DNA from 2 places in the Microbacterium sp. Ag1 genome. Region 1 is predicted to be linked to the other one. Evidence: predicted binding sites of a transcription regulator. Region 1 holds the regulator's gene; the other holds the start of a gene.

Region 1 (5,424 bases):
CCTCATGCAGGGGCAGATCGGCGTCATGCGCGGCTACTGGGCCGAGCGCGCCCAGGTGGCTGTGTACATGTGCTCGGCCGTGTCGGAATCCGAGACGTGTCTCGACGGTGCGGCGAGCGAGGAGCAGGTGGCAGCCGTGCGTGCGCAGCTCGAGGGCGACGCGCTCAAACCGCTCATCAGCTCGATGACCTTCGACACCAAGGAAGAGACGTACGCCAAACTCGTCGACCAGCTCGGCGCGGACCAGGCGAGCGTGCTCACTCCCGACCAGGCCTTCGAAGTGTTCTTCGTGACCATGAAGGATCCCGGCCAGTCCCAGGTGCTCGCCGAAGCCTTCAGCGGACAAGCTGGGGTCGAGCAGGTGAAGGATCAGCTGCAGTACCTGGAGCCCCTGTTCTCCGCTTTGACCGTCGCGACCTACATCGCGGTCGGGATCGCCGTGCTCATGCTCATCGCCGCGACTCTCCTGATCGGCACGACGATCCGCCTGTCCGCGTATGCGAGGCGCAAGGAGATCGGCATCATGCGCCTCGTCGGAGCTTCCAACCGCTTCATCCAGACCCCGTTCGTGCTGGAGGGCGTGTTCGCGGCCTTCCTGGGGTCGGCTCTGGCCAGCGCCGCGGTCGTCGCCGGCGTGCACTTCGGCGTCAACGGCTATCTGCGGGGAAGGGTGCCGTTCATCACGACGTGGGTCACGATGCAGGACGCGGCACTAGTCGTCCCGGTGCTGATCGGCATCGGAGTGATCCTCGCCGCCCTGTCCGCGGGCTTCGCGATCCGACGCTGGCTGCGCACCTGATAGCCTGAAAGGCTGCGCGGTCGGATCGATCGATCGGGCTCATCACGGCAACAGGAGAGCATCATGCCCAGGGAACGCGGAGAGAAGGTCGTCGCGACCAATCGTCGCGCACGTCACGACTACGCCATCGAGAAGTCGTACGAGGCGGGGATGGTGCTCACCGGCACCGAGGTCAAGTCGCTGCGTCAGGGACGAGCCAACCTCAGCGACGGCTACGCGTTCGTCAAGGGGAACGAGGTCTTCCTCGACTCGGTGCACATCCCGGAGTACTCGCAGGGGCATTGGACGAACCATTCGGCCAAGCGCATCCGCAAGCTGCTGCTGCACCGTGAGGAGATCGCGAAGATCGCCCACGCCGTCTCGGCAGGGGGATACACCCTCATCCCGCTGAAGCTGTACTTCTCCGACGGTCGCGCCAAGGTCGAGATCGCCCTCGCCAAAGGTAAGCGCGAGTACGACAAGCGACAGACCCTGCGTGAGCGTCAGGACACCCGCGAAGCCGACCGCGCCATGCGTCTGCGCAACCGCGTGGGGGAGTGACCCTCGCGGGGGAAGCCGCCCTCACAGACGCGGCTCGAAGCCGAACACACGGCCGAGGAACGTCAGCTCGCGCTCGAGGGCGTCGACGATCGTGTCGGCGCTGCGGAATCCGTGCCCCTCGGCGGGGTACAGCACATACTCGTGGTCGACTCCGCGTGCCGCGAGCGCGTCTCGGATCGCCTCGGACTGCGAGGGCGGAACCACGCGATCCTCGCCGCCCTGCAGCAGCAGCACGGGCGCGTCGATCCGGTCGGCGTGCGTGAGCGGTGAACGCTCCACGTACAGGTGCTCGTGCTCGGGGAGGGGACCGACCAGACCGTCGATGTACGAGGCCTCGAAATCGTGGGTCTCCGCGACGAGCATGCGCAGATCGGCGACCCCGTAGCGGCTGATCCCGGCAGCGAAGGCTCCGCCCCGCACCAGCGCCGACAGCACGGTCCAGCCGCCGGCCGACCCGCCGCGGATCGCGATCCGGTCGGGGTCGGCCAGGCCCGCGTCCGCCAGACCGCGGGCCGCGGCGATCACGTCGTCGACATCGACGATGCCCCACTGGCCGTCGAGACGTTCACGGTACGAGCGGCCGTACCCCGTGGATCCTCCGTAGTTCACGTCGAGCACGCCGATGCCGCGGCTCGTGTAGAACGCGATCGCCTCGGACGCCGCCCCGGTGACGTGCGCCGTCGGCCCTCCGTGCACGAGGACGATGTAGGGCGGGAGCTCGTGATCGGGAGCCGTCGCGTGCGGGTTCGCCGGCGGGTACGCGAACGCGTGCACCTCTCCGTGCGGGCCCTGGATCTCGATCGGCATCGCAGCGGGCATCCACTGCGGATCGACCGGTTCGCCGCCGCGCACCGCCACGGTGGCACCCGATACGACGTCGACGCACCACAGCCCGGCGTTCGCACGCGAACCGTTGCCGGAGAGGAGCACGCGGGTGCCGTCGACATCGTCGACGCTCACATGGCCGTCTCCGGGGAACGAGATGACGTCGACGCGGTCGTCGGCAGCATCATCGGTATCGATCACCACGACCTCGTCGCGCCCGTTCGTCCGGACGGCGACGACGCGGCCGTCGTCGAGCAGCTGATACCAGCGGTTGCCGAGGACCCAGAGTCCATAGCCCGTGTCGGCGTCCGAGGGTGAGACCTGCCGTGCGGTGCCGACCGGGACCACACCGTCCAGGGAGATGCGTTGCAGGGCCCAGCGCCCACCCGGATCATCGGCGAAGAGCAGCTCCGAGTCGCTCAGCCACTCCGGCTGCAGCGCCGCCCGTGAGGGGATCGTGCGCGGAGTGTCCTCACCGACCTCGGCGACCTGCACGTGCGCGTCCTCCCACGGCATGCGGCCCCTGTCCCACGCGACCCACGCGGCGCGGGTGCCGTCGGGGGAGAGCGCGGGGTGGGCGAAGAAACCATCGCCCTGCACGATCACCGTGATCGCGGACGCATCCTCGGCTGCGGAGCCGTCGAGCGGGATCTCGACGATCGCTCGGAGATGCGGCGTGCGGGAGAGGTCTTCGCGCACGGCCAGCAGTCGACCGGACTGCACACGCAGGCCGCCGTGGGAGGGCCCGGGAGGGGTGAGAGCAACGGGCTCGCCTCCCACGCTCAGACGATGAACCCGCTGGTCGTTCGCGTCGACGAAGTAGAGCGTGCCGTGCTCGTCCGCCGTCCACGCACCCCCGCCGTACTCGTGCACACGTGAGCGTGCGCTCCAGGGGGAGGGGAGGATCTCGGCTCCGGAGGAGCTCCGCACCGTCACGCGGCCCTTCTGGGCCGGCACCGACTCGCCCCACCAGATCTCCGAGCCGACGAAACGGGCGCCGTCGATGCGCGGTGAAGACGCGGCGACCGAGGCGGCGGAGAACGGGGATGACCAGGAACCGTAAGGGGACGACGACATGTCTCGAGCCTATGCGGCGTCGCACCGCGTGTGCGGCCACGCCGTGGGCCCGACCACTGTGGAAGCGCGCGAAGGGAAGACGGTCACCGACACGACCAGGCCCGGTCTGCGCTGACCGGATCGAGGGTCAGACGGCGCGGAGCACCGCCACGACCTTGCCGAGGACGACGGACTCGTCGCCGAGGATGGGTTCGAATGCCGAGTTGCGGGGGAGGAGCCAGGTGTGGCCGTCCCGGCGGCGCAGCACCTTGACCGTCGCCTCGCCATCGAGCATCGCCGCGACGATCTCGCCGTTCTCCGCGCTGTTCTGGGAGCGGACCACGACCCAGTCGCCGTCGCAAATGGCGGCGTCGATCATCGACTCGCCGGAGACCTTGAGCATGAACAGGTCGCCCTTGCCCACCAACTGGCGGGGGAGCGGGAAGATCTCCTCGACCTGCTGATCCGCGGTGATCGGCACGCCGGCGGCGATCCGTCCCACCAGGGGGACGAGCGCGGCGTCGCCTACGGGAGTCGCGACGTCGGCCGGGTTCTCGGTGCTGGCGCCCGGCAGATCGATGAGCACCTCCATCGCCCTGGTCTTCCCCGGGTCGCGGCGCAGGTAGCCACTCAGCTCGAGCTGTCCGAGTTGATGGGTGACGCTGGAGAGGGACTTGAGACCGACGGCGTCTCCGATCTCGCGCATGCTCGGCGGATAGCCGTGGTTCGCGATCGAGTTCTGGATGACCTCGAGGATCGCCATCTGCTTCGGGCTGAGGCTCTTCCGGCGGCGCGTGCGCGGTGCCTCCGACTCGGCGGCAGAGTTCTCGCTCATGGTGCTCCTTCAGTGCGTGATCCGACGTCCCTCTTCGAATGTCGGAGGCCCGTGGTGGGGTGTCCTTATCGAAACCGTATCCGAGAATCGGGCCGATCTGGAAGATCTGTTCGAGCGTGTCGGCCTCTTTCCCCGATGTGGTTTCGAAGAATACTTGACAGATGTTCGAACTCGAAGATATCTTCGGTACGTAGCTTCGCATTCCCGGCTCCCGGCCGAGTCGTGAATGCGAACGCTACGCCAACTTCCCCGGCAGCCTCACCGCTCCGGGACAGGCTAAGGAGCACCACATGAGCAGCATCGGCTTCAGCACCGCAGCAGTCATCCCGGCATCGCCCCGTCCTTCGACGAGACTCCGGCTGACGACGCGAGGTCGCGCTGTACTGCTCGCCCTGGCGTCGGTGCCCCTCGCCGCCGGCATCGCGTTCGCGGCGCTCAGCGGCGGCAGCGCGGTCGCGTCGGGTGCCGACACCGCACCCGTCGGCGTCGAGACCGTCACCGTCATGCCCGGTGACACGCTCTGGTCCATCGCCACCGGCGTCGCGCCCGACGCCGACCCGCGCGATGTGATCGGCGACATCAGCCGGATGAACCTGTTGCGCGGTGGGGAGCTGCAGATCGGGCAGACTCTGGCGATCCCGGCTCAGTACGCGCGCTGATCCGGCGGAGGGCTCAGACGAGGAGTTTCTGGGGCGGCGACTTTGCGTCATCAACCTCAAGCGCCGCCTAGCATGGGAAGGGTGACCCTCTCCCTCAACGATCTCCCGCTACGTGACGATCTCCGCGGATTGAAGCCATACGGTGCTCCACAGGCGCCGCTTCCCATCGCGCTCAACGTGAATGAGAACACGCATCCGATCCCCGATGCGGTGGCGAGCGACATCCTCGATGACATCGCCGTCGCGATCCGTGATGTCAACCGCTACCCGGATCGTGAGTTCACCACGCTTCGCGAGTCTTTCGCGGAGTACCTGGGCCACGGTCTCGTCCCCGAGCAGATCTGGGCGGGCAACGGGTCCAATGAGGTGCTCCAGCACATCCTGCAGGCCTTCGGAGGCCCTGGTCGCACGGCTTTCGGGTTCGCGCCGACCTATTCGATGTACCCGCTCATCGCGCAGGGCACCGGTGCGCGGTGGATCGCCGGCACGCGTCAGCCCGACTACACCATCACTCCGGAGGAGGCGGCCGAGCAGGTGCGGGCCGCCGAGCCGGACGTGGTCATCCTCTGCTCTCCCAACAACCCCACCGGCACGCCGCTCGGACTCGACGTCATCGAAGCGGTGTACGAGGCTGCCAGGGGCATAGTGATCGTCGACGAGGCCTACCAGGAGTTCGCGCCGCATGACGCGGTCTCCGCACTGACGCTGCT
Region 2 (5,424 bases), on a different contig from region 1:
GGACACGCCGACCATCGACACGCTGGTGGCTCACGCCAACCGCGAACTCGACGGCGAGTACACCGCTGCGGACACGCTCAAGAACGTCGTCCTCGCCCTCACGCACCTCGATGGCACCCGCGAACTGGTCATCGTCGGCATCCCCGGTGACCGCGAGGTCGATGAGAAGCGCGCCGAGGTGGCCTTCGCGCCCGCCGAGGTCGAGACGGCCACCGCGGACGACTTCGAGAACAACCCGCTGCTGGTGAAGGGCTACATCGGTCCGTGGTCGCCGACGGGAGCAGTGCTCGGCGAGGAGTCGGCCACCGGCATCCGTTACCTCGTCGATCCGCGCGTGAGCGAGGGCACGAGCTGGATCACCGGCGCGAACATCGACGAGAAGCACGCGCACTCCGTGGTGGCCGGCCGCGACTTCGCCGCCGACGGCATCGTGGAGATCGCGAACGTGCGTGCAGGCGATCCCGCCCCCGACGGCTCCGGTCCGGTCGAGCTCGCTCGCGGCATGGAGATCGGGCACGTCTTCCAGCTCGGACGCAAGTACGCCGAGGCATTGGGCCTCAAGGTGCTGAACGAGAACGGCAAGCTCGTCACCGTCACGATGGGCTCGTACGGCATCGGCGTGACCCGTATCCTCGCGATCATCGCCGAGCTCAACAACGACGACAAGGGCCTCATCTGGCCGGCGTCCGTCGCGCCGTTCGACGTGCAGGTCGTCGCCGCGGGCCGCGACCAGGTCGCGTTCGAGGTCGCGGAGGGGATCTCCGCTCAGCTCGAAGCCGCGGGGCTCGACGTGCTCTACGACGACCGGCCGAAGGTCTCGCCCGGAGTGAAGTTCGGAGACGCCGAGCTCGTCGGTGTGCCGAAGATCGTCATCGTCGGTCGCGGGGCCGCAGAGGGCCAGGTCGAGCTGTGGGACCGCGCCACCGGGGAGCGCGAGGCCGTCTCCGTCGACGAGGTCGTGCCGCGACTCTCCGCCGCGCACTGACCCCACAGTGAGCCTTCACGGCCGCATCGTCAGCAGACGATGCGGCCGTGGTTCATGGTGTCGTGGTCCGGGGTGTCCCGGGTCACGAGCGACTTCAGGGCACCCGCCGCGAGCGCGAGCCTGCCTTTCGAGGGCTCCCAGAACTCGGTGACCTTCGGCGTGACCTTGAGGAGGGCGATGCCCGGGGTGTCGAGGCCGTCCGCGAACCAGATCTCCAGGGACGCGGAGTAGAGCTCCTCCATCTTGGCGCGGTCGTGCACCACTTCTGCGGTGCCGGCGACCGACACGTATCGCATGCCCTTGGCATCGCAGTAGGCGAGGCCCACGTCGTGGTGCTTTCGGGCCCTGTGGACCTTCTCGGTGTCCTCAGCGGTGAAGAACCAGATGTCGCCCGCGTCGTCCATCTGCCTGGTCGACATCGGCCGACTCACGAGGTTGCCGTCGTCGTCGGTCGTGGTGAGCATCGTGATGTCGATGTCCTCCACGAGTTCGGCGATGCGGGCGAGGGCTTCGGGTCCTGTGATCTCCGTCATGACGTCAGCGTGCCGTGCGGAGCGTGCGGGCACACGGGCATTGACAGGGAGCAGCCGCCGTGCTCGACATCGCCGAAGGCAGACGAGCGGACGGCGGGGCTCAGGCGCCGAAGTCGCAGTCGAGGGCAGTGCGGGCGTAGGAGAGGATGTTCGACCGGTACGTCTGCGCTCCCAGCTCGACGCCGATCAGCGGGTAGAGGTCGTACGCGTCCTCGAGAGCGACGATGTTCCGTGCGATCACGGTGAGGTCGGCGGTGGGGCGGAAGGTGCCGAGCGCCGTGCCGATCTCGATCGTCGATCTGTAGAGCGCGACCTGCCGTTCGACGATGGAGCGGTGCAGGGGACGGTACTGAGGCTGCTCCCGCAGCAGGGGGATGCTCTCGTACGCCATGCGCAGATGGTCGCTGATCTCGTCCGGGATCCCGGCCGTGACGAGAGCGACCAGACGCTTCGCCGGGTCGGGCTCGTTCTCGGCGAGTGCGCGTCGTCTCTCGTACATCTCCTCCAGGACACCCTCGACGGTCGCATACATCAGCTCGTCGAAGGTGGAGAAGTAGTACAGCACGCTCCCCGCGCTGACCGAGGCCTCCGCGGCGACCGCGCGCACGTTCGTGCCGAGGAGACCGCTGCGCCCGGCGACGCGCCTGGTCGCGGAGATGAGCTCCGCCCGTCGGGTGGCGTGCTTGCGCTGCTCGGCCACGTATCCTCCTCGCGCCTGGCGCTACTCGTCGTCGGGAACGAGCGTGGTGAGTTCAGCATAGTGGCGGGGACGACGTCGCTTCAGGACGATCCCGACGACGATGCCGGCCACGAACAGGGCGGGGGTGGGGGCGAGGAGCGCGAGGTTGACGGGCCCCTGGAGACCGGTGACGAGATCGAAGTTGGTCGCGATGAGGACGAATCCGACGATCAGACCGAGCGCCCCGAGCGCCGGTGCGACCAGTACCCGCCAGATGCTGTGGCCTCGCCGCCCTCTCAGGAAGAAACCGACCACGGCGATGGCGGCCACGGCCTGGGCGAAGACCAACCCGGCCACGCCGATCGAGTACACAGGGAGCGCGAAGCCGAGGAAGGGATCCGCTCCGCTGATGATCGTCACCGCGATGGCCACGAGCGACACGATCGAGATCACGAGGCTTGCGTGGTGAGGTGCCTGCGTCGTCGGCTGGGTCTGCGCGAGCCACGACGGCAGCAGACGCTCCCGTCCGAGCGAGAAGAGGTACCGGGAGCTGGCGTTGTGGAACGCGAGGAGGCAGGCGAAGAAGCTCGTGACGATCAGCACCCGCATCGTCACGGACGCCCAGGCGCCCAGGTACGCGTCGCCGGCGTGGAAGACCATGTCCTGGAAGTCGTCCTGCAGGGCGAGGCGCAGCACGCCCTCGATGCCGAAGGCGACCGTGAGGATCCAGAACGTGAAGGCGTAGAAGACGCCGAGGAACGCGATCGAGATGTATGTCGCGATCGGCACGGTGCGTGCCGGATCCCGCGCCTCCTCGGCGTAGATCGCCGTGCTCTCGAAGCCGAGGTAGGCACCGAACCCGAAGACGAAGAGCGCGCCGCTCCCGGCGGCGAAGAAGACGTTCTCGGGCGCGAAGGAGGCGAACGAGATCGGCTCGGGGCCGCCCGAGGCGAGCACGGCGATTGCGAGGACGAGCAGGATGGCGACCTCGGCCGTGAGCAGGACGCCCAGAACCTTGGCACCGACATCGATCTTGCGGTAGCCGAGCACCCCGACGATGACGAGCGCCAGCAGCGCGTAGACGGTCCAGGGCAGATCGATGCCGAAGAGTGCGGAGAACGTCATCTCCCCGAAGAACCCGACGAAGCCGTAGAAGCAGATGCACAGGGCGGTGTAGGAGAAGATCGTCACGAACACGATGCCGATGCCGACGGGTTTGCCGAGTCCTCGAGCGCCGTAGACGTAGAAGGCGCCGGTGTTGCGCACATACCTCGACATGGCGGTGAAACCGAAGGCGAACAGCATCAGCACGACACCGCTGGCGAGCATCGCGCCCGGGCCGCCGATGCCGGCGAGACGGAAGTCCGTGGCTGCAGCGCTGGCGACGACCGTGAGGGGAGCTGCGGCGGAGACCACGAAGAAGACGATCGCCCAGACTCCGAGGCGCCGCTGGGCGAGCGTCGTTGTCGTGGTCGTGGGGACGGAGGGATTCGGCTGAGACATCTGCGGCTCCGGAATCTGCTGTCGGAAGGGTGCGTATCGGACGGTACGAGATCTTGAACAGTGATTCAAAAGGCAAAGACGGGTTAAGTCAAGCAAAACATGCGTTGGGTGACGTACTCTCTGAACATACGTTCAGGTCAGAGTGGAGTACATGGTGGTTTCCTCATCGGCGTCGGAGTCGTCGCGCAGGCGTATCAGGGCAAGGGATCTGGGGGTCCCGTTCGCGGGACGCAGCGGCACCCACGGCGCGATCACCGACGTCCCCGGTGTGGCCGTCGGATATCGCACCATGGTCGCGGGGGAGGGGGCGCACGCCGTCCGCACCGGGGTCACCGCCGTCCTGCCCCGGGGCCGCGAGGGAGTGGGCGTGCCCTGTGCTGCGGCCGTCCACGCCTTCAACGGGAACGGCGAGCTCACCGGCCGCGCATGGATCGACGAGTCCGGATCGCTGTCCATGCCGATCGGGATCACCAGCTCGCATGCGGTCGGAGCCGTGCACAGCGGTATCGACTCCTGGGTGGCGCAGGTCGCCCCGCACGTCGCCGCCCAGTGGATGCTGCCCGTCGTCGGGGAGACCTGGGACGGATACCTCAACGACATCAACGGCGGTCACGTCACGCCGGCGGACGCGTGGTCGGCCCTGGAGGCGGCCAGCACCGCCGCACCGGCGGAGGGGAACGTCGGCGGAGGGACGGGGATGAACTGCTACGGCTTCAAGGGAGGCACCGGCACGGCATCCAGGACGGTGGCGTACGGCGGTGCCGAGTACACCGTCGGAGTCCTCATCCAGGCGAACTTCGGTGCGCGCGACGAGCTTCGGCTCGGCAGCATCGACCTGGGCGCACGATCGTCGGCGCCGAACCCGATGGGCGACGACGACTGGTTCGCTCGGGAGCGGCGCCAACATGCCCCGGGAGGAGCCGGATCCGCGATCGTGGTCATCGCCACTGACGCCCCCTTCCTTCCCGGTCAGTGCGCGGCACTGGCTCGTCGGGGAGCCCTGGGTCTCGGCCGCAGCGGCACCGCGGGCAGTCACTTCTCGGGCGACATCGTCCTCGCGTTCTCCACCGCGAACGAGGGTGCGCTCACGTCGCAGTTCCCGGAGGGGAGCGACGAGGTCTACGAGACCATGCGCCTGATCCCGTGGGGGCGGATCGATCCCTTCCTGACGGCAGCGGTGCAGGCCGTCGACGAGGCCGTGTGGAACGCACTCGTCGCAGCGCAGGACATGACAGGACGCGACGGGCACAGGAGCGTCGCGCTCCCGCACGACGAGATCCGGGCGGCCGTCGACGAGTCCCGCGGAGTCTGAGCGACGGCGTGGCAGGAGGCCACGGTCGCCCCGGGGCATGACACCCTGGAGGCATGATCGACGAACCCCTCCCTGAAGCGCTCAGCGCCGAGATCAACGCCGTCCTCGACGATGCGGGAGTGCACACCGACCGCAGGCTCGTGATGCGGATGCTGCGCACCGCGATCCTTCTGGGGGAGGACGGCGCCGACCGCCTCGATCTGAAGATCGCCTCGGCAGCGCTCGCCGAGATGCGTGATGCGTTCCGTCTCTTCGCTCCGTTCCGCGGCGTCCCCAAGGTCACGGTCTTCGGCTCGGCGCGAACCAGGCAGGACGATCCGCTGTATCTGACGGCGCGCGACGTCGCCTCGGCCCTCGCGGGGGATGGATGGATGGTCGTCACGGGGGCGGGGCCCGGCATCATGCAGGCGGC

Evidence for each region. Region 1 encodes LexA, which represses DNA repair genes until DNA is damaged. Its sites were predicted from a motif close to TCGAACANNTGTTCGA; they were not measured.
Region 2: a site for LexA is predicted at 3,821-3,836, ahead of AAY78_RS10530 (DmpA family aminopeptidase). Genes of this name have one in related genera too.

The regions. Positions count from the first base shown of each region.
Region 1 is NZ_LBCR01000032.1:304,190-309,613, forward strand. Features, by position in the region: gene ftsX (permease-like cell division protein FtsX) at 1-799, shown strand, start outside; gene smpB (SsrA-binding protein SmpB) at 863-1,339, shown strand; gene AAY78_RS14635 (S9 family peptidase) at 1,361-3,241, opposite strand; gene lexA (transcriptional repressor LexA) at 3,369-4,055, opposite strand; gene AAY78_RS14645 (LysM peptidoglycan-binding domain-containing protein) at 4,346-4,714, shown strand; gene AAY78_RS14650 (histidinol-phosphate transaminase) at 4,796-5,424, shown strand, end outside.
Region 2 is NZ_LBCR01000030.1:59,011-64,434, forward strand. Features, by position in the region: gene AAY78_RS10510 (proline--tRNA ligase) at 1-985, shown strand, start outside; gene AAY78_RS10515 (pyridoxamine 5'-phosphate oxidase family protein) at 1,015-1,518, opposite strand; gene AAY78_RS10520 (TetR family transcriptional regulator) at 1,619-2,218, opposite strand; gene AAY78_RS10525 (APC family permease) at 2,240-3,700, opposite strand; gene AAY78_RS10530 (DmpA family aminopeptidase) at 3,852-5,012, shown strand; gene AAY78_RS10535 (TIGR00730 family Rossman fold protein) at 5,066-5,424, shown strand, end outside.